DNA from 4 places in the Salinispora sp. CH2A1_6 genome. Region 1 is predicted to be linked to each of the others. Evidence: riboswitches for the same ligand, from Rfam matches in the RefSeq annotation. Region 1 holds a riboswitch; each other region holds the start of a gene.
What was found. A riboswitch is a leader RNA that binds a small molecule or an ion and turns the genes downstream of it on or off. The one in region 1 is predicted to bind cobalamin.
Positions count from the first base shown of each region.

Region 2: linked by a shared signal. The riboswitch ahead of AC1UKG_RS17065 (hypothetical protein) and the one ahead of cobN (cobaltochelatase subunit CobN) in region 1 are both predicted to bind cobalamin.
Region 3: linked by a shared signal. The riboswitch ahead of AC1UKG_RS21155 (ABC transporter substrate-binding protein) and the one ahead of cobN (cobaltochelatase subunit CobN) in region 1 are both predicted to bind cobalamin.
Region 4: linked by a shared signal. The riboswitch ahead of AC1UKG_RS17030 (ribonucleoside-diphosphate reductase subunit alpha) and the one ahead of cobN (cobaltochelatase subunit CobN) in region 1 are both predicted to bind cobalamin.

Region 1 covers NZ_JBXEDG010000003.1:519,047-523,906, reverse strand. Annotated here, with positions in the region: gene cobN (cobaltochelatase subunit CobN) at 1-2,705, opposite strand, end outside; cobalamin riboswitch at 3,083-3,213, opposite strand; gene AC1UKG_RS07245 (hypothetical protein) at 3,322-3,666, opposite strand; gene AC1UKG_RS07240 (PucR family transcriptional regulator) at 3,803-4,860, opposite strand, start outside.
Region 2 covers NZ_JBXEDG010000012.1:324,837-329,696, reverse strand. Annotated here, with positions in the region: gene AC1UKG_RS17075 (hypothetical protein) at 1-501, opposite strand, end outside; gene AC1UKG_RS17070 (prenyltransferase/squalene oxidase repeat-containing protein) at 498-1,952, opposite strand; cobalamin riboswitch at 2,110-2,182, opposite strand; gene AC1UKG_RS17065 (hypothetical protein) at 2,334-2,825, opposite strand; cobalamin riboswitch at 2,925-3,049, opposite strand; gene AC1UKG_RS17060 (SCO5389 family protein) at 3,235-3,627, shown strand; gene AC1UKG_RS17055 (hypothetical protein) at 4,566-4,860, shown strand, end outside.
Region 3 covers NZ_JBXEDG010000016.1:53,992-58,851, forward strand. Annotated here, with positions in the region: gene AC1UKG_RS21140 (hypothetical protein) at 23-445, shown strand; gene AC1UKG_RS21145 (DUF4229 domain-containing protein) at 481-774, shown strand; gene AC1UKG_RS21150 (M14 family metallopeptidase) at 999-2,876, shown strand; cobalamin riboswitch at 2,960-3,083, shown strand; gene AC1UKG_RS21155 (ABC transporter substrate-binding protein) at 3,165-4,103, shown strand; gene AC1UKG_RS21160 (iron ABC transporter permease) at 4,136-4,860, shown strand, end outside.
Region 4 covers NZ_JBXEDG010000012.1:318,326-323,185, forward strand. Annotated here, with positions in the region: gene AC1UKG_RS17030 (ribonucleoside-diphosphate reductase subunit alpha) at 1-2,080, opposite strand, end outside; cobalamin riboswitch at 2,211-2,428, opposite strand; gene AC1UKG_RS17035 (alpha/beta fold hydrolase) at 2,477-3,274, opposite strand; gene AC1UKG_RS17040 (inositol monophosphatase family protein) at 3,323-4,123, opposite strand; gene AC1UKG_RS17045 (serine hydrolase domain-containing protein) at 4,205-4,860, opposite strand, start outside.

The sequences.
Region 1 (4,860 bases):
TCCCAGGTGGGTCGACAGCCGAGCAGCGCGAGCACCTCGGCGATGTCGTCGCCCTGCGTCCGCATGGCGCTGGTGCCCCACACGGTGAGCCCGACCGAGCGCGGGTACGCCCCGGTGTCGGCGAGGTGCCGGCTCAGCAGCGAGTCGGCCAGGGCCACGCCGACGTCCCAGGCGTTGCGGCTCGGGATCGCCTTCGGGTCGACCGAGTAGAAGTTGCGTCCGGTGGGCAGCACGTTGACCAGGCCCCGGGTGGGTGAGCCGGACGGACCCGGGGGCACGAACCGCCCACTGAGGGCGGCGAGGGTGTGCGCCAGCTCGTCGGTGGTGCGCTCCAGCCGCGGCACCAGTTCGGTGGCGGCGAAGCGCAGCACCGCGGCGGCCTCCGGAATCGCCCGACCGGTGACCTCGGAGACGACCTCCTCCGTCCGGTCGGAGGGCCAGCCGAGCGTCTCCATTCCCAGAGCGAGACGCCGGGCCACACCCTCGATCAGATCGACGGCGTCGGCGGCGGTGCTGGCGGGCCCGTCGGCCGCCTCGGCCAACGGGGCCGGCACCCGCACCCGGGCTCCGGGCGCGGCGAGCAACGCGGACTCGTCCAGGCCGTAGCTGGCGGCGAGAGCCTGCCGCAGGCCGGGCAGGGCCCGGGTCCCGCCCCACACCTGTGGGGCGCGCAGCACGGCGAGCACCAGGTTGACCCGCGCCTCGCCGACGGGTGCTTCGGCCAGCACGTGCAGGCCGTCGCGGATCTGCACGTCCTTGACCTCGCAGAGGTAACCGTCGAGGTGCAACACGAAGTCGTCGAAGTCGTCGGCGGCCGGCATCTCCGACTGGTGCAGGTCGTGGTGCAGCTCCGCGGTACGCACCAGCTCCCAGATCTGTCCCCGGACGACGGGCACCTTCGCCGGGTCGAGCGCCTGCACGGTGGCGTACTCGTCGAGTAGCTGCTCCAGCTTCGCCAGGTCCCCGTACGTCTCGGCGCGGGCCATCGGCGGCACCAGGTGGTCGACGACGACCGCGTGTGCGCGGCGCTTGGCCTGCGTCCCCTCTCCCGGGTCGTTGACGATGAACGGGTACACCAGCGGCAGGTCGCCGAGGACCGCGTCCGGGGCGCAGTCGGCGGCCAGTCCGAGGCCCTTGCCCGGTAGCCACTCCAGGGTGCCGTGCTTGCCCAGGTGCACCACGGCATCCGCGCCGAAGCCGCCCGTCGCGGCGGGGGCGGCGAGCCACCGGTACGCGGCCAGGTAGTGGTGACTCGGGGGCAGGTCCGGATCGTGGTAGATGGCGATCGGGTTCTCCCCGAAGCCGCGGGGCGGCTGGATCAGCAGGACCACGTTGCCGAACTGCAGGCCGGCCAGGACGAGGTCGCCGCCGTCGGTGTACAGCTCGCCCGGCGGCTCCCCCCAGTGCCTGACCAGGTCGGCGCGCAATTGCGCCGGCACCTGGTCGAACCACCGCCGGTACGTCTCCCGCGGCACCCGCGCGCTGGCGGCGGCGAGCTGCTCGGGGGTGAGCCACTCGACGTCGTGGCCGCCGGCGGCGATGAGCGCGTGGATGAGGGCGTCCCCGTCGTCCGGGACCGGCGCCGCGCCGAGGTCGTAGCCGGCGGCGGCGAGCGCGGCGAGTAGCCGCACCGCGCTGGCCGGGGTGTCCAGGCCAACGGCGTTGCCGACCCGGGAGTGCTTCGTCGGATACGAGCTGAGCACCACCGCCACCCGTTTGTCGCCGTTCGGCAGGTGCCGCAGCCGGGCGTGCCGGACGGCGATTCCGGCCACCCGGGCGGCGCGCTCCGGCTCTGGCGCATAGACCGACAGCCCGTCGGCGTCGAGCTGTTTGAACGAGAACGGCACGGAGACGATCCGCCCGTCGAACTCGGGGATCGCCACCTGCATCGCCGCGTCCAACGGGGACAGTCCGGCGTCGCTGTCGGCCCACTGCTCCCGCGTGCTGGTGAGGCAGAGCGCCTGGATGACCGGCAGGTCGAGGGCGGCGAGCGCACCCACGTCCCAGGCGTCCTCGTCGCCCCCGCCGGCCGCGTCGGCGGCCACGGTGCCCCCGGCGGCGAGCACGGTGACCAGCAGCGCGTCGCAGCGGGCGAAGAGTTCCAGTGGGCCCGCGCCGGCGGTCAGCCCGCGCAGCGAGCCGCAGAAGATCGGCACCGCGTTGCCCCCCGCGGTCTCCACGGCGTCGGCGAGCGTGTCCACGAAGGCCGTGTTGCCGGCGAGCGCGTGCGCCCGGTAGAAGACGATGCCGACGGTCGGCCGGTCTGGGCTGATCGACCGTTCCCCGTGCGTCCCGTACGCCGGGGTCGGTGCGGGGGGCGCGAACCCCTCCCCGGTGAGCAGCACCGTGTCGGAGAGGAACCGGGCCAGCTGCGCCAGGTTCTCCGGGCCCCCCTCGACCAGGTAGGACAGGGCTTGGGTGGTGACACCGGAGGGCACGGTGGAGGCGGCGGTCAGCTCGGCGTCGGGGACGCTCTCCCCGCCCAGCACCACCGTCGGCACGTCCGAGGCGAGGACCGCGGCCAATCCGTCCGGCCACGCGGCCCGGCCGCCGAGCAGGCGTACGACGGCCAGGTCCACGCCGTCGAGCAGTTCCGGTACGCCGTCAACGGCGACCCGGGTCGGGTTGGCCAGGCGATAGTCGGCCCCGCTCGCCCGCGCGGCGAGCAGGTCGGTGTCGGCGGTGGAGAGCAGCAGAATGCGCACGGCAAACTCCGGAGAGTGACGCCCGCGCGGAGGTGCGGGCGATCAGCGGAATGGGAGACGATTCGGCTTCACGGGCGCCGCCTCGGGCCACCCGACCGGGCGGCCGACTGGGCGCGCGTCAGGCAGCGATCAACCGCGGGCAGCGGGGCGAAGAGCGACGGCACCAATCACGGCAGTGGGGCCACTCTCGACAGCGGGCCCCATCACGGCAGCGGGCCCCATCACGGCAGGGGGCCCCATCGCGGCAGCGCCGGGCCGCGGACCGATCGCGGGCACACCGCCACCCGCCAGGTTGATACGACATCTGTCGATGAATGGGATGCTATGTGCATCGGGTCCTCCTCGGGTATCCACGCCCTGGGGTGCGCCGACGGCCGAAGTATCCTGGCTCCCGGATCGACGCTCACCCCCGGCCTTCCAACCGCGCGACGCACGGTCGTGGCTCCACAAGGAGGATCGCTCCCCGGTGACAGTGGCGGGACCGCGCCGGATTCACACCGGCTTCCTTCACTGCCGTCCGGCCGCGAACTCTGCCACACCGCTACGTCCCGGTCAACGCAACCGAGGTGCGACCAGAGGTCAACCGGTCCCGGAGCCATGGCCCCGGGCGCGGCGACTACCGAAGGCGCCGCTCCGGGTGGGCCCGGTTCCAGGCACGCATCCGCTCCGGATAGCCCATCTTGGCCGCTTCGTACAACGGCAGGGCCAGCCGGCGGGCAAGCTCCGCGGCAACCCGTGGCGACCTGGTACGGCGGCGAATCCACTCACCGTCGTGCGCGATCGCCACCACCGTCGTGTCCGTCGCCGTCGTCTCCGGCTCCAGGTAGAACTCGACTCCGGTTCGGCTGGCGACGAACTGCTCCAGCGCCACCAGGTCCGCACGGTTACCCTCCCGGTCGAGCTTGGTCGGCACCCCGTCAGACCCCCAGGTACGCGACCGCTTCCGACTGAACCAGCCCATGCCGCTCCTCCTTGCGTCTCCGGTGCCGCCGGCCTCCAGTGCACCACCCTTGGCTGAGCGCCGGCTGTACACCCCCTGACGCCGAGCTGAGGGTGCGCCGCCAGCGGGTGTGGCCAGGTCCGCAGGGCCGGCCGGCTCAGCGCGCCGGGGGCGGGAGTGAGGCATGCGTCACCGCGAGCACGAGCCGGTCCCAGGAGTCGTTCAGACTGCGGCCGGTGAGCTCGGTGAGCCGGCGGAGCCGATGGCGCATGGTCTGCGGGTGCAGTCCGATCGCGGCCGCGGCCTCGATCGCCGACCCGTGGGTGAGGTACGCGTGCAGCCCTTCGCGCAGGTGGGCGTTGGCGGGGGTGAGCACCGGCCCGAGGACCGCGGCGTGCAGTGCGGCACGGTCAACGGGGGGCGCGCCGTGCAGTACCGCGACGGTGAGCGCGTCGCCGCGGTCGAGGAGGGTCCGGCGGGCGAACGCCGCCACGGGTGCATGCTCGAGCGCGGCTACCGCAGCCCGGTAGTCCTGCGGCAGGGTCGCCGGGGAAGCGCCACTGATCAAGCAGGCCCGCCAACCGCCGGCGGCCACGGCCGCCGCGACCGCGGACTGATCGTGCTCGTCCGGGAGCAGCAAGACGCCCGCGCCGGCCCGCACCGTGCTCAGCAGCGCACCGGTACTCAAGTCGACCGGGCCGTGGTCCGCGCCGACGGCTGGCGACGCAACGAGCGCGGCGACGCGGGCCGGGTGGGTCTCCGGACTCGTCGGGTCGCCGACGGCGAGGAGGAGGCCGAAGCTGGCGGGAACACGGACGTTGAGCTGCTCGGTACGGTCGGCGAGGGCCCCGGCTGAGGTCTGGCGACCGGCGAGCAGATCGTGCAGGAACTCGTCGATCAGTCGACGCCGGTCGGTGACCAACTCGGCGGCCTTGTGCTGGTAGCCGTTGGCCAGCGCCTCGGACAGCTCGTCGAGCGCGGCGACGAGGGCCTGCACCAGCGCGGCGAGGTCGGCGACGGTCAGCCCGGGCGGGGCGTGCTCGGCGACAGCGTCGGTGATGATGGCCGCCGCGACCCGATAGGCACGCAGCACCGCCAGCAGTGGTCGACCGTCGGTGGCACGGGTGGCACCGATGCCCCGAAAGCGGCCGATGTCCCGGACGGTCAGCCGAGTGCCATCCACCCACATCTCGGTGAGCCGGGTGACGGCCCACT
Region 2 (4,860 bases), on a different contig from region 1:
CGGTGCGGGGCGGCGCGGGGCGATCCCCGGGCGGGGGGCGTCGTTGGGGTCGCGGTTGAGGGAGAACGACCAGCCCTCGAAGCTTCCCGCCGGGGGCGTACGGTTCAGCACCCCCATGTTGCTGTAGGTCCAGCTGCCCCCGTTCGGGGCGTGCCAGTACGACCAGTAGGCGCTGGCCGGCGGCGTGTCGACACACTTCTCCGCGTCCGCCGACGGTTTGCCCTCGATCCGGCAGATGAATCCCTCGCCCCAGCGCAGCGTGCCGGTGATCTGGAAGCCGGCACTTTTCAGCGCGGCCAGCCCGGTGGCCTGGCTGCCCGGGGCGCAGCGGACCACGGTCCCGCCCCCGAGTTCGTTGAAGTCGACCACGACGGTGACCCCCGAGGCGTCCGGGCAGTAGCCGGCGGACCCGGCGGCCGCCGCCGGGCTCCCCGGTCCGATCACCGAGCCGGCGGCGACCAGGGCGACGGCCACCGCGCCGCGGAGTGTCCGGCGGCTCAATTCGCCCGCCGACGGCCGAGAATGAGCAGCCCCACGCCCCCACCGAGCAGCAACACCGCGAGCAGCACGTAGCTGGTGATCGCGGCACCGGTGGTGGGCAGCCCACCCAGACTGGAGGTGGTCGGCGTCGGCGTCACCGGAGCGCTGCTGGTCGGCAGCGCGGTCGTGGCAGAGGGTGACTCCGACGGGACGGTCCCGGTGGCGCTCGGCGTCGGGCTGGCGGTGCCGGTCGGTGTCGGCGATCCGGTGGCGGTCGGCGAGGCGGTGGGTGACGCGGTCGGCGAGGCGGTGCCGGTCGGGGTGGGCTGCCCGGTCGGCGGTGGGTCGAGGCCGATCCGACCCAGCGGCACCTGGGCGAGCCCGAGCAGCGCCTGGGCGGTGGCCCGACGCCACCGGTCCCGGTCGGCGTCGGCGAGGCCGTCGGCGACGGCGTCGGCGAGCCCGTCGGCGTTGTAGGCGATGGCACCCGCCTCCGCGGCAGCCGCCCCGCCGTTCGCCGCGGTCAGTTGGAGCGCGGCCAGCGCCACCGCCGCCTCGGCGGCTGCCGGGTCCCGGCCGGCCGCCGCGAGCGCCTGCCCGGCCAGGCCGGTGCTGTTGGAGTTCTTCCCGGGGGTCGGTCCGGAGTCGTCGAACGATCCGTCGGCGTGCTGCTGGGATACCAGCCAGTCCGCGCCCGCGTCGGCCGCGTCGCCCGCGCCGGTGGCACCGGCCTCGGCGGCGCTGAGCAGCGCCTGCACGGCCATCGCGGTCGAGTCGACATCAAGGGTGGCGTCGGGCTCTTCGTCGCAGGACGGCGAGGGCTCGCCGGCGATGTCCGGGTAGAGGCGGAAGCCGCCCGCCGCGCACTGCTGTCGGATGAGGAAGTCCACCGCGTCCTGCGGGACGCCGCCGCTGCGGGTCAGGCCCAGCACGGCGAAGGACTGGTCGAAGGTGTTGCTGGGGTCTGCGCCGGTCTGCGGGGTGGTCCGGCTGGTGATCCGTCCCCGCTGGTGGTCGGTGTCCGCTCCGGCGAGCAGCGACAGGGTCTCGGTCCGTAGGTCGTAGCCGCCGAAGTCGGTGGGGTCGGCGTTGGCGGCGGAGGCGGCGTAGAGCAGCTTCGCGGTCGCCCCGCCGTCGGTGAAGCCCTCAATGCCCCAGTGGTCGTAGCTGTTGTAGGTGCGTACGTTCGCCGCGATCTGGGCGGTCGCCGCCTGCCGGGTCGACGGATCCACCCCGGTGGCGGAGAGCGCGAGGAGGCCGTCGATGGTCAGCCCCCAGTCCTCCGGGGCGAACGGGCCGGGCAGGACGCCGTCGGTGAACTCGTCGGCCAGCCAGGACGCGGCTGCGCGCGCCGCGGCGGCGTGGTCCGGGTCGGGAGCCGCCACCACGGTCAGCGGGGCGGCGGCTACCGCGGCGAGGGTGGTTGCCGCGGCCGCGCCGAGACCGGTGGCGAGGCGTCGGGACAGGGCCATGAGGGGGTGCCTTTCGTAGCGGAGTCGGTGAGCTCCGGCAAGCACCCCGGGGAACGAAGACCCCGCTCCGCGTGCTGCGGTGAGCGGGGTGGACGGACCTCGGCGGACCGGACTTCACCCTGTAGACCTCGACAGTGGAAGCCGCTCGTCCCGGGCGGGGCATTCCGGCTCGCGAAAGGGTTCTCTCGCTCACGGCTGCGGGTCAGCGCCGGCGTCGCACCGGCTTTCCCCCGCGCGGGACTTATGCAGTTGTGCCCCGGTGTGCACCGGGCGCCCGTCACCGTATCGCCCGGGCGCGCGACGATGCCAGTGCGTGCGACGACGCCAGGGCCGAGACGAGCGCCCGGATGCGCCACTGGTCACACCGCCGGGCGCGGTGGCTCAGGGGGCGGGGATGCTCGGCGGCTCGCTGGCGCCGTAGGACCAGCCCTCGACGCTGCCCGGGGCCGGGTCGTAGTTGAGCACGCCCTTGTCGCTGTATTCCCAGTCACCGCCCCGGGGCGCGTGCCAGTACGACCAGTATCCGCTGGCCTGCGGGGTGTCGATGCAGGGCTCGACATCCGGGGTGGGCAGGCCGCCGAGCCGGCAGACGAAGGCGGGTCCCCATCGGAGGGTGCCCTCGACGGCGAAGCCGGCGTCCTGGATGGCGGCCAGCCCGGTGTCCGGGTCGCCGGGGGCGCAGGCGACCTCGACGTCGCCACCGAACGCGGTGAAGTCGATCACGACGGTGACGCCCGTGGTGCCGGCACAGGCGTCGGCGCGTGCGGCCTGGGGGGCGGGCTCGACAGCGGCCAGGGCGATCCCGGCGACGGCGGCGGCCAGCAGGCCGGCGACGCGGGTGCGGACGGTGTTTCGGAGGTGGGACACGACCATCAGGAGTGCCTTTCCGCCCTGCGGTCGTCAGAACCCGGGCCGGCCGCTGTTGGTCAGCGTCGGGTCGGGGCCTCCGACCCGTGGGCCACGACGGGTGGGTAGAGGTGCGCGAGCGTGGCGGGTATTCGGGCTCGCCGTCGGGACGTATCCCGACGGCCTACCGTTGCGGGCCAGCGCCGGATTGTGACCGGACTTCCCCCGCACACACGCGTTGGTGGAGTTGTCGCGACAGTCTGAGTCGGTGTGAGCAGCGCTGTCAAACGGGCTGCGGTGGGCACGCCACGAAGCGCGAATCGGCCGATTCCGACCGCGCCACACCCGGTGGCGTCATTGACGCGGTGGACGTTGCGTGGTGTGCTCAGTACGTAACGGTAATGAAAACCATGATCATTGTCAGCTGAGGAGGATCATGTCTCTCACCGTGCCACCGGACCTGTTGCGCTCCGCCGAGTCGGGCCCCGTTGACGACGACGCCTTCGTCTCCTGCGTCCGCGACTCCCTGCCGTACGCCTGGCAGACCGTCAGCCGGGTGGCGGCGGAGTTGGCGTCCTCCGACGCCGAGTTCGCCGACAACGTCGTCCCGCCGCCGACCGAGGAGGAGCGGGGTCAGCTCCTGCGCGCGCTGGCCAGTGATGCCATCCGGTCCAGCCTCGAGCGTCACTTCGGCGTCAAGCTGGCCTTCCAGAACTGTCACCGGGTCGCGGCGTTCCGACACTCCGCAGTGGACTCGGAAACCTACCGCCGCTTCGTCTCCGTCCGCGGTCAGCTGCTCAACCAGTCTCCCGAGCTGCGCAACTGTTGATCCGGTTGCTGCCCGGCGGGCCGGCGGAGTGACCTACCTCCACTGGCCCGCCGGGCACCCCCGATCGGCCGCCGCCGCGCTCCTGGCTCGCCGAGGTCGACTGCTGGCGGGCTGCCCTTGCTGAGTCCGCGCCCCGGTGCCGCTAACTCGCCGGCCGCTCCGCGCTTCGACACCACGGCCCGCTGCAGCACAGCGGTCGTGCTCGGTACCGTCCCGGCTGGTCCGTCGGCGGTGTGCGCCACGAGGTAGCTGCGTTGGCCGAGATAATCATACGTGTGTTTATCGAAATGTACTCTCGTCGCGTCGGCTTCTTTGGTCCGCGCGGCGGCTACCCCCGTCGGCCAGCCGCGTCGATGACCCCGTAGACCACCTCACCCCCCGGGGCCTTCGTCGCAGCCCGACAGGCGCGGCGCTCGTCCGCGGCGAGACCGGTGGCTGGTGCATGACGTCGCCGATCGCGGTGCAGGCCGCACCCTCGCGCATCGTCGGCATCGCCGGCACCTGGGCAGCGGCGGGCTTGGCCATCGAGAGCGCACCCTCGGTGCGGCATCCACCCGTTCCACAAGATGGGCGTGGCCGGTCCGAATCTCAGGGAAAGGCTGGCCGTCCCCCCAAAGTCAGTGGCGGCGAGGAACTGCACACCGTAGGGGCGCCCCGAAAAGTTACCCTTTACCCGTATTAATCAATGAAAGGGATAATGGTGTCACCGCCGGTGTCGCGCCAGTTATGCTGTAGGTGGCGAAGATTCTGGTTGCGTTAGCCTCGGCTGGGTGCTGGTTGTCGCCATAGGGAAGGCTGGCGCTGCTTCGGGGCGCGTTCCAAAACGGAGATGAATGTCGCCCCCCTTGAGGTGCGGGCTGATCGTGTGAAACTATGTCGACACTAACTACGACGGGGGTCGAGTGGGCTGGAGTCGCCCCCGATTGGGGGAAGTTCACGTGAGTGTGACCAGATCGCCGGGTCGTATGATGCTGGCGGCCATTGCGGCTTTCGCTGTCGCCCTGGGTTTCCCGGGCGTTGCCCAAGCCGAAGTCACTGCCCAGCAAAATCAGGATGACGCCAGCGTCCAGTCACTTGACGTGTGGACGGAGTACTGGGAAGGCGCCAACCTGATCGGCATCGGTAAATTCAATGCCGACCCGGTCGACGAGATTCCGGGGGATTCGATCCAGGCGTGCGACTATTACCCCGACGGCTGGCGGGTTGAGGTTCGGATGGACATCAATCCCACCG
Region 3 (4,860 bases), on a different contig from region 1:
GTTCGCGTACCCTCGTAGGGCTATGACCGAGCAGCGCAACAGAATTCCCCGGCGAGATTCCGAGGGGCGCGTGTTGACCCTGGGGGACCTGCTCGGGGTGAGCCTGGCCGGCTGGGTTATCGGGGTGCTCGCGCTGGTGGCACTGGACTGGGGCGTCACCTCGCTCGGTTCGGGGGATTTCGGCCAGGCCAACGGGTGGTTGGCGGTGATCCTGCCGGCCTGGCTCTACTGGGATGACTTCCGTGCCTGGGGGTTCGGTGCCGCCCGGGTGGTGGCGGGCCTGGCGGCCGGGGCCGTGGGGCTGACCCTCGGTCTGGTGGTGGCCGGTTTCACCGTTGACCTGCCGCCGGTGTTCTCCGGCGGGTTGGGTGCGGCGACCTTCACCGTGGGGTACGCGGTGGTGTGGTTCCACGGCGTGCGGTGGCTCGCCCGGAGGACGGGCTGAGGCCGCCCGCTGACGGCGGAGAACGGAGTACGGAGATGAGCGCGGCGGTCAAGTACACGCTGGGCCGGATCGGACTGTTTGTCGTCGTGCTGGCGGCCCTGTGGTTCGTGGAGTTGAATCTCTTCATCAAGCTGATGGTGGCGTTGATCTTCTCGGCGGCGCTCTCCTTCTTCCTGCTGCGGCCGTGGCGGGAGGAGATGGCCGAGGAGATGGCCGCCGCCACCGAGCGGCGGCGCGCGGAGAAGGAGCGGCTGCGTTCCGCGCTGGCCGGCGAGGACGACGCGGGGACGGATGCGACGGAGCCGGGCGGCGACGCGCCGAAGTCCTGATCTCTGGCCGGGAAACTCGGGCCGTCGCCGGGATCGACGTGGCGGGCCCGTCGGGCCGGGATGTCCCGGCTTCGGCGGCGGGGCCTCCAGGCAGCAAGAACGCGGTACCGGCGGGATCATTGCCTAATTTATAGATGTAAGAATATTGATATGACCATGCGCTGAGTGGTGGAGTGTGCGGTACCAGGCGGGAAAGCTTTCCCGCGCTCATCAGGAGGTTGTCTATGGCCTTCCGCACCCCCACCCTTCGCCGCCGCCTCGCGCTCGTCGTCGCCGCGGGGTTCGGCCTGCTCACCTTTGCCGCAGCACCGGTCTCCGCGAACACCACGCCAGACCCCACCGGTGAGTCGGCCGCCGTCCAGTACCGGGTGCTCGGCCCGCGTACCCTGACCGACCGCAGCGCGGTGGCCAGCACCGGCGCCGCGATCGACTACTCCGAGCACGGCGTCCTGCACGTCTCCGCCACCGCCGCCGAGGCCGCCGCGATCACGCGGCTGGGCTTCGAGCTGGAGGAGGTTCCGGTAACGCTCACCGACCACGATCACGACCACGGGGAAGTCGGCACCTTCGACTTTCCGCCCGCCGACTCCGACTACCACAACTACGCCGAGCTGACGGCGGTGGTGAACCAGGTGGTGGCGGACCACCCCAGCATCGCGCGGAAGATCAGCATCGGCACCTCGTACGAGGGCCGGGACCTGATGGCGGTGAAGATCTCCGACAACGTCGGGACCGACGAGGACGAACCGGAGATTCTCTTCAACTCCCAGCAGCACGCCCGGGAGCACCTCACCGTGGAGATGGCGATCTACCTGCTCAACCTCTTCACCGACAACTACGGCAGTAACTCCCGGGTCACCAATGTGGTCAACAGCCGGGAGCTGTGGATCGTCCCGACCGTGAACCCGGACGGCAGCGAGTACGACATCGCCACCGGCTCGTACCGGTCGTGGCGCAAGAACCGGCAGCCGAACAGCGGCTCGTCCTGGGTCGGCACCGACCTGAACCGCAACTGGGACTACCTCTGGGGCTGCTGCGGCGGCTCCTCCGGCTCCCCCTCGTCGAACACCTACCGGGGCCCGTCGCCCTTCTCCGCCCCGGAGACTGATGCGGTGCGCGACTTCGTGGACAGCCGGGTCGTGGGCGGAGTCCAGCAGATCAAGGCCAACATCGACTTTCACACCTACTCCGAACTGGTGCTCTGGCCATTCGGCTACACGTACAGCAACACCGCCCCGGGAATGACGGCCGACCAGTACAACACCTTCGCCACCATCGGCGGGGAGATGGCGGCCACCAACGGCTACACCCCGCAGCAGTCCAGCGACCTCTACATCACCGATGGCAGCAGCATCGACTGGATGTGGGGGGCGCACGGGATCTGGGCGTACACCTTCGAGCTGTACCCCGGCTCCGCCGCGGGCGGCGGCTTCTACCCACCCGATGAGGTCATCCCGGCGGAGACCGCCCGCAACCGCGAAGCGGTGCTGCTCCTCTCCGAGTACGCCGACTGCCCGTACCGGGCGATCGGCAAGGAGGACCAGTACTGCGGCGGTGGCGGCGGGGAGACGGTCTGGGCGGACACCTTCGAGACCGCGACCGGCTGGACGATCAACCCTAACGGCACCGACACCGCCACCACCGGTGAGTGGGAGCGGGGTGCCGCCCAGGCGACCAGCTACTCCGGCGCCAAGCAGCTCACCCCGTACGCGGGCGGCAACGACCTGGTCACCGGCCGGCTCGCCGGCTCCTCGGCGGGCACCCACGACATCGACGGCGGCGTGACCAGCGCCCGCTCCCCGGCGGTGGCCCTGCCGTCGAGCGGCACGCTGACCCTCTCGTTGGCCTGGTACCTGGCGCACTACTCGAACGCCTCCTCGGCCGACTACTTCCGGGTCAGCGTCGTGCACAGCGGCGGCACCACCACCCTGCTCAACCAGGCGGGGGCGGCGACCAACCGCAGCGCCTCCTGGTCGGTGGCCAACCTCGACCTGACGCCGTACGCCGGCCAGTCGGTCCAGATCCAGGTGGCGGCGGCGGACGCCGCCGGCGGGAGCCTCGTCGAGGCAGCCGTCGACAACGTCACCATCACCGTTTCCTGAGTCCAGGTGGGGGCCCTGTCCCGGGGCCCCCACCCCACCTCGTCACACGTCTGCGGCCAACGCCGGGCTCCGGCCCGACCGTGCGCTACGGTGCTACCGACCATCCCGCAGCGAAGCCGGTGCGAAACCGGCACTGTCCCGCAACTGTGATGCCCCGGGCGTGTCCCGGGGACGAGTCAGGTCGCCTGCGGTCGGTCGCGATACGCGCTCTCGAGGAAGGGCGCCTCGTGGACGGGCACCTCGGTCCCTGTCGGCGAAGCACCAACTCCTCGACCGACAGGAGGCCCGATGTCCAGACGTACCCCCCGGTTCTTCACCGCGGCCCTCGCGGTGGCCGCGCTCGCACTCGGCGGCTGCGCCGAGAACACCACCGACTCCCCCGCAGCCGACGACGGCGCGTCCAGCGCCGCGACCTTCCCGGTGACCGTCGGCTCGCTGACGCTGGACGAGCAGCCGGAGAAGATCGTCTCGCTGTCGCCGACCGCCACCGAGATGCTCTTCGCGATCGGGGCGGGGCCGCAGGTCGTCGCGGTCGACGACAACTCCAACCATCCGGCGGAGGCGCCGCAGACCGATCTCTCCGGCTTCCAGCCGAACGCCGAGGCGATCGCCGCCCACAACCCCGACCTGGTGCTGCTCGCCAACGACCAGAACAAGATCGTGGACCAGCTCACCACGCTGAGGATCCCGGTCTTCCTCACCCCGGCGGCGGTCACGCTGGACGACACCTATCGGCAGCTCACCGAGGTGGGCGCGCTGACCGGGCACCCCGCCGAGGCCGCCGACGTGGTCAGCCAGATGCGGGACGACATCGCGGAGTTGGTCGCCGACCTGCCCCAGCGGGCGGAGAAGCTGACCTACTTCCACGAGCTCAGCCCCGAGCTGTACACCGCCACCAGCAAGACCTTCATCGGCTCGCTCTACGCGCTCGCCGGGCTCGAGAACATCGCCGACCCGGCCGACGCGGACGGCGCGAGCGGCGGTTACCCGCAGCTCTCCGAGGAGGTCATCGTCAAGGCCAACCCGGACTTCGTCTTCCTCGCCGACACCAAGTGCTGCCAGCAGAGCGTCGCGTCGGTCCAGGCCCGACCCGGCTGGGCGACGATCACCGCCGTGCAGGAGAACCACGTCGTCGCGCTCGACGACGACATCGCCTCCCGGTGGGGCCCGCGCGTCGTTGACCTGCTCCGCACCATCATCGAGGCGACCGCCAAGGTCCCCGCGTGACGCTGGACCGGCGGCGGTAGTAAGGCCTTCTCATGCGGCAGGTGGTAACCCAGCGCCCCTCCGGCCAGCCGGAGGGGCGGCCGGACGTGGCTCAGCCAGCCGGGCTGCGGCCCGGCTGGCTCGTCGCCGGGCTGGCCGCGGTCCTGGCCGCCCTGGTGGCGGGCGTCTCCCTGGGCCCGGTCAGCCTGCCGCCCGGCAGCGTCGCGGTCGAGCTGCTGAACCTTCTCCCCGGGGTCGGCCTCGACAGTGGGCTCACCGAGCGGGAGATCGCCATCGTCACCGAGCTGCGCCTGCCCCGGGCCGTACTCGGCCTGCTCGTCGGCGGGTTACTCGCCCTGGCCGGCGGCGCCTACCAGGGCGTCTTCCGCAACCCGCTGGCCGACCCGTACCTGCTCGGGGTCGCGGCCGGCGCCGGGTTCGCGGTCACCGTGGTGATCACCGCTGGCGGCGTCGGCGGGGCGCTCACCGGGCTGCCGGTCACCGTCCCGCTGGCCGCGTTCGTCGGCGCGATCGGCGCGGTCACGTTGACCTACCTGCTCGGCTCCGCCGGTGGCCGAAGCCGATCACCGGCGACCCTGATCCTGGCCGGGGTGGCGGTCTCCGCCTTCCTCTCCGCCGGCCAGACGTACCTGCTGCAACGCAACTCAGACAGCATCCAACAGGTCTATGCCTGGCTGCTGGGGAGACTCGCCACCGCCGGCTGGCACGATGTGTGGCTGGTCCTGCCATACTTCCTGCTGACCGCCGTGGTGGTCCT
Region 4 (4,860 bases), on a different contig from region 1:
GTTCCCGCACCTCGGCGGGGAGCTCGGCGATGCCCTGCACCGACCCCTCCGCCCGCTTGATCTCGTCCCGGATCGGGGCCGTCCACAACCCGCGCGCCTTCAGCTCACCGACCAGGTACGTGTTGACCTGCAGGAACTCACCGGACATGGTTTCGCGCTTGAACAGGTTGGACACCTGCGGCTCGATGCACTCGTAACAGCCGGCGATCGAGGCGATCGTCGCGGTCGGGGCGATCGCCACCAACAGCGAGTTCCGCAGACCGTGCTCCGCGACCCGAGCCTTCAGCTCGACCCACCGCTTCGGCTGCGCCGGCTCGACCCCCCACAGCTCCGGGTGCAGCTCGCCCCGGGCGGCGCGGGTCTCGGCGTACGCGGGATGCGGGCCGAACCGCTCGGCGAGCCCGGCGGAGGCCTCCAGGGCGGTCAGGAAGATCTCCTCCTGCACCCGGGTGGACAGCTCCCGCGCCTCGGCCGAGTCGAACGGCAGCCGCAGCGTGAAGAAGGCGTCCTGCAGCCCCATCAGCCCGAGCCCGACCGGCCGCCAACGCGGGTTGGAGGCCGCCGCCTGCTCGGCCGGGTAGTAGTTGATGTCGATCACGCGGTCGAGGAAGACCATCGCGGTACGAACGGTCTCCCGCAGCTTCGCCCAGTCCACCCCGTCGGTGCTGACGTGGGCGCCCAGGTTGACCGAGCCCAGGTTGCAGACCGCGGTCTCGGCGTCGTTGTTGACCTCAAGGATCTCGGTGCAGAGATTCGACAGGTGAATCGTGTTGCCGGGCTCCCCGGTCTGGTTGGACAGCGCATTCGCGCGGTCCTTGAAGGTCATCCACCCGTTGCCGGTCTGCGCCAGGGTGCGCATCATCCGCCCGTACAGGTCCCGGGCCTTGACCGTACGGACCGCCTTCTTCTCCGCTACCCGGTAGGCGGCGTCGAACTCCGCGCCGTACAGGTCGGGCAACTCCGGGGCGTCGGACGGGTCGACCAGCGACCAGTCGCCGTCCGCCTCGACCCGGCGCATGAACTCGTCCGGCAGCCAGTTGGCCAGGTTCAGGTTGTGCGTACGCCGGGCGTCCTCGCCGGTGTTGTCCCGCAGCTCCAGGAACTCCTCGATATCGGGGTGCCAGGGCTCCAGGTAGACGCAGGCCGCGCCCTTGCGCCGGCCGCCCTGGTTGACCGCGGCGACACCGGCGTCGAGGGTCTTCAGGAACGGCACGATGCCGTTCGACCGGCCGTTCGTCCCCCGGATCAGCGCGCCCCGGCCGCGCACCCGCGACCAGGCGATGCCGATGCCGCCGGAGAACTTCGACAGCTTCGCGACCTGGTGGTACCGCTGGTAGATGGAGTCCAGCTCGTCGCGGGGCGAGTCGACCAGGAAACACGACGACATCTGGGTGTGCCGGGTGCCGGAGTTGAACAACGTCGGTGAGCTGGGCAGGTACGCCAGCGACGACATCAGCCGGTAGAACCCGATCGCCTCGGCCGGCGTCCGCGACAGCCCGCAGGCCACCCGCAGCAGCCAGTACTGCGGGGTCTCCACCACCAGCCGCGACTGCGGGTGCCGCAGCAGGTAGCGGTCCGCGACCGTGCGCAGCCCGAAGTACTCGAACCGCAGGTCACCGGCGGGGTCCACCGCATCGTCCAGCTTGCGGGCGTTGCGGGACACGAAGGCGGCGGTGTCGTCGCTGATCAGCCCGAGGTCGTGGGCGTACCGGATGGACTGGCTGAAGCTCGCGACCTGCTGCCCCCGGACCTCCTTGTCCACATAGGCGGCCAGCAGTCGTGCCGCCAGTTTCGAATACTGCGGCTCCTCGCCGATCAGCTCCGCCGCCGTCTGGATCGACAGTCGGTCCAGCTCGGCCGTGGTCGCCCCGTCGTACAGGCCGCTGATCGTCTTGGTCGCCACCCGCAGCGGGTCCACCTCGTTCAGGTCGCCGACCCACCGCTCCACCGCGCGGACGATCTTGTTGACGTCCACCGGCTCGGTGTCGCCGTTGCGCTTGCGGACCTCCATCACCTGCCGCCGCTGCTGCTGCGCCGCACCGGCCGGACCGTCCGTGGCGCGTTCCCGCGTCGTCGTCATCTCCCCCTCCTCCACCTGCCGACACAGTCGACGAACGCGCAGGGGACACCACGATCATTCGCCCGGTGGCTGACCACACCGGGCGGCTGCGGGTGTCGGCCGTCCCGCGCGGCCGCCAACCGCCGCACGCGACGCGTGCGGCGCGCTGGCAGGTCTTCGGACTCGCGGGCACGCCCGGGGGACCCGGTCGCCTACCGGCCGTCGCTTCCCAGGCTTCGATCAGCCCAGTGCGTGATGACGGCTTTCGTTCCCACTCACCGCTGCGGGGCAGTCCCGGACTTCCACCGGGTTCCCTCTTGCCTCGGCCGCTCCCGGTGGGAGCGCCGAACCAGCTGCGGGAGACACCATATATGCCTCCCCCATCCGGCATGCAACACCAGATGTCGTGTCGGCGTGTCAGCGGCTGAGAAACTGCCCCAGGGCGCGCACCCAGGCGTCCCGGTCTTCCAGGTGGACGTCGTGCCCGGCGCCGGCAACAACCACCTGCTCGACATCCGGACGCAGGGACACCATGCGCCGCACCTCGGCGGCGGGAATGATCCCGTGCTCGCCAAACACCAGCAGGGTGGGGGCCTGCACCCGCTGCCACTCGTCCCAGCAGGCCCGGTCGGCGACGGCCGCGATGGCATCCCGCATCACCGCCGCCTCGAATCGCGGCCAGAGCCCGTCCGGGCGCCGGTCCAGGTCCCGCAGCCAGGCCTGGGCCACCGGGGTGTCGCCCAGAAACTCGGCGGCCTGGCGACCATCGGCGAACGGCACCGGCCACGAGGCGAAGAAGGCGCCCAGCTCGGCCGGGTAGTCCCCCCGCTCCTCGCGGCCCCCGACCCCGCCCTCCAGCAGCACCAGCCGACGCACCAGCTCGGGATACACGGCGGCGAAGAGCAGCGCGGTGTGCCCACCCATCGACTGACCCACGACCGTCACCGGTGCACCGTCAGCGAGCTCCGCGACGACGGCAAGCACATCCTCGACGTACGCCCGGCGGGAGAGGTCCTGCGGCCGCCGGGTCGAGTGGCCGTGCCCGCGCTGATCCACCACGACCACGCGGTGCTCCGGTAGCAGCGCCTCCGCCGTCGGCACCAACTCCGCCGCGCTGCCCGCCAGCCCGTGCAACAGCACGACCACCTCGTCGCCGGAGCCGCCAACGAGGCAGGACAGCGCCACTCCGTCCCGATGGACCGTCACCCGCTGCACCGTACGAACTCCCTCACCCTGGCGACCCGGAAAGCGCCGTTACCCTACTCAGGCCTGCCGTTGGTTCTCAATGGACTTCAGCAGGGCGTGATGCGTCCGCTCGTCGGCAGCCACGACCAGACCGCCCAGACCGGAGTGGGGTGGCCGTCCGTCGAGTCCGGAGACCACGCAACCCGCCGCCGCACAGAGGGCGATCCCGGCGGCGAAGTGCACACTGTCCCGCAGCTGGTGGCCGTCGGTGACGTAGCCGGCACGACGGCCGGCGGCGACCCAGGTCACGGCCAGGGTGGTGGAGAGCACCCGGGGGCGAAACCGTGCGGTGAAGCCGGCATCGGTGAGGATCCGAGCGGCGTGGAAGGCCTCCCCGTTGGGAAACGGCGGATCCAGGTTGAGGTCCACCAGCGCGGAGTCGGCCGAGGGAACGAGCCGCTCGTCCGTACCGCCCCGACGGACGTGGGCGGCGGTGCCGTCGGTCCAGAACACCTCGTCGTTGAAGGGGTCAGCCGCGGCGGCCACCACTGGCTGCGTACCGGCCTGCAGCGCCACATTGACCGCGACCAGCATGCTGCGCACCGCGTAGTTCAAGGTCCCGCACAACGGGTCAACCAGCCACCGACGTCCGCTGCCACCGGTGCCGGTGCGCCCGCTCTCCTCCCCCACCAGGAGGTCATCCGGACGCGCCGCGCGGAGGATGTCCAGGATCGTCTTTTCCGCTGCGAGGTCGGCTGTGGTGGCGAAATCTCCGGCCCCCTTCGAAAACCGGGTCAGCGTAGCTCCATAGTGGGCGCGGACGACCGTAGCTCCCGCCGACGCCGCCTCGATCGCCAACGCCTGATCTGTGATCGACATACCCGACACCATAGATACACGTTGAGCCGCGACACAGCCTTCCGGCCCAGCCATGGATCCGGCCGGCGGGAGCCGAAGGTTTCAGACTGTCTGGTGGGCGAGAACCGACTGGAGGGCCTTGATCAGGCCCGTCGTCCTGGGGTCCGGGGCCATGGTGACGCGCAGCCCGTTCGTGACGTACCCGAAGGCGATCCCACTGGCCGGGTCGGCGTAGCCGAGTGAGCCGCCGTGCCCGGGGAAGCCGAAGGCGGTCGGTGACCACCAGGGCTGCTCCGGCAGGGGCAGGCCGAAGCCGAGCGCCGGCCGGGTCGGCACCCGCAGCACCTGGTCAACGCCGTTGGCCTGTTCGCGGGTGGCGGCAGCGAGAGTGGCCGGGTCGAGAATCCGGACGCCGTCAACCTCGCCGATCAGGCCCGCGTAGAAGCGGGCCAGGGACGAGGCGGTGCAGATGCCGTTCACCGCGGGGATCTCCGCCGCCCAGGTACGCGGGTCGGCGAGGTCGAGCGGCGGGTCGGTCACCGTCATCGACCGGACCGCCAGCGAGGTCGGATCGGTGTACGCGGCCAGCGCCTCCCGTAGCGCGGCCGGCATCGCCTCGGGGGTGGCGGGCGGGGCGACCGGCCGCTCGGTAATCCGGGCGACCCGGTGTGCCTCGGCGGCGGGCAGGCCGATCCAGAAGTCCAGGCCGAGTGGGGTGGCGATCTCGTCGGCGAAGTAGGTGCCGAGGCTGCGGCCGG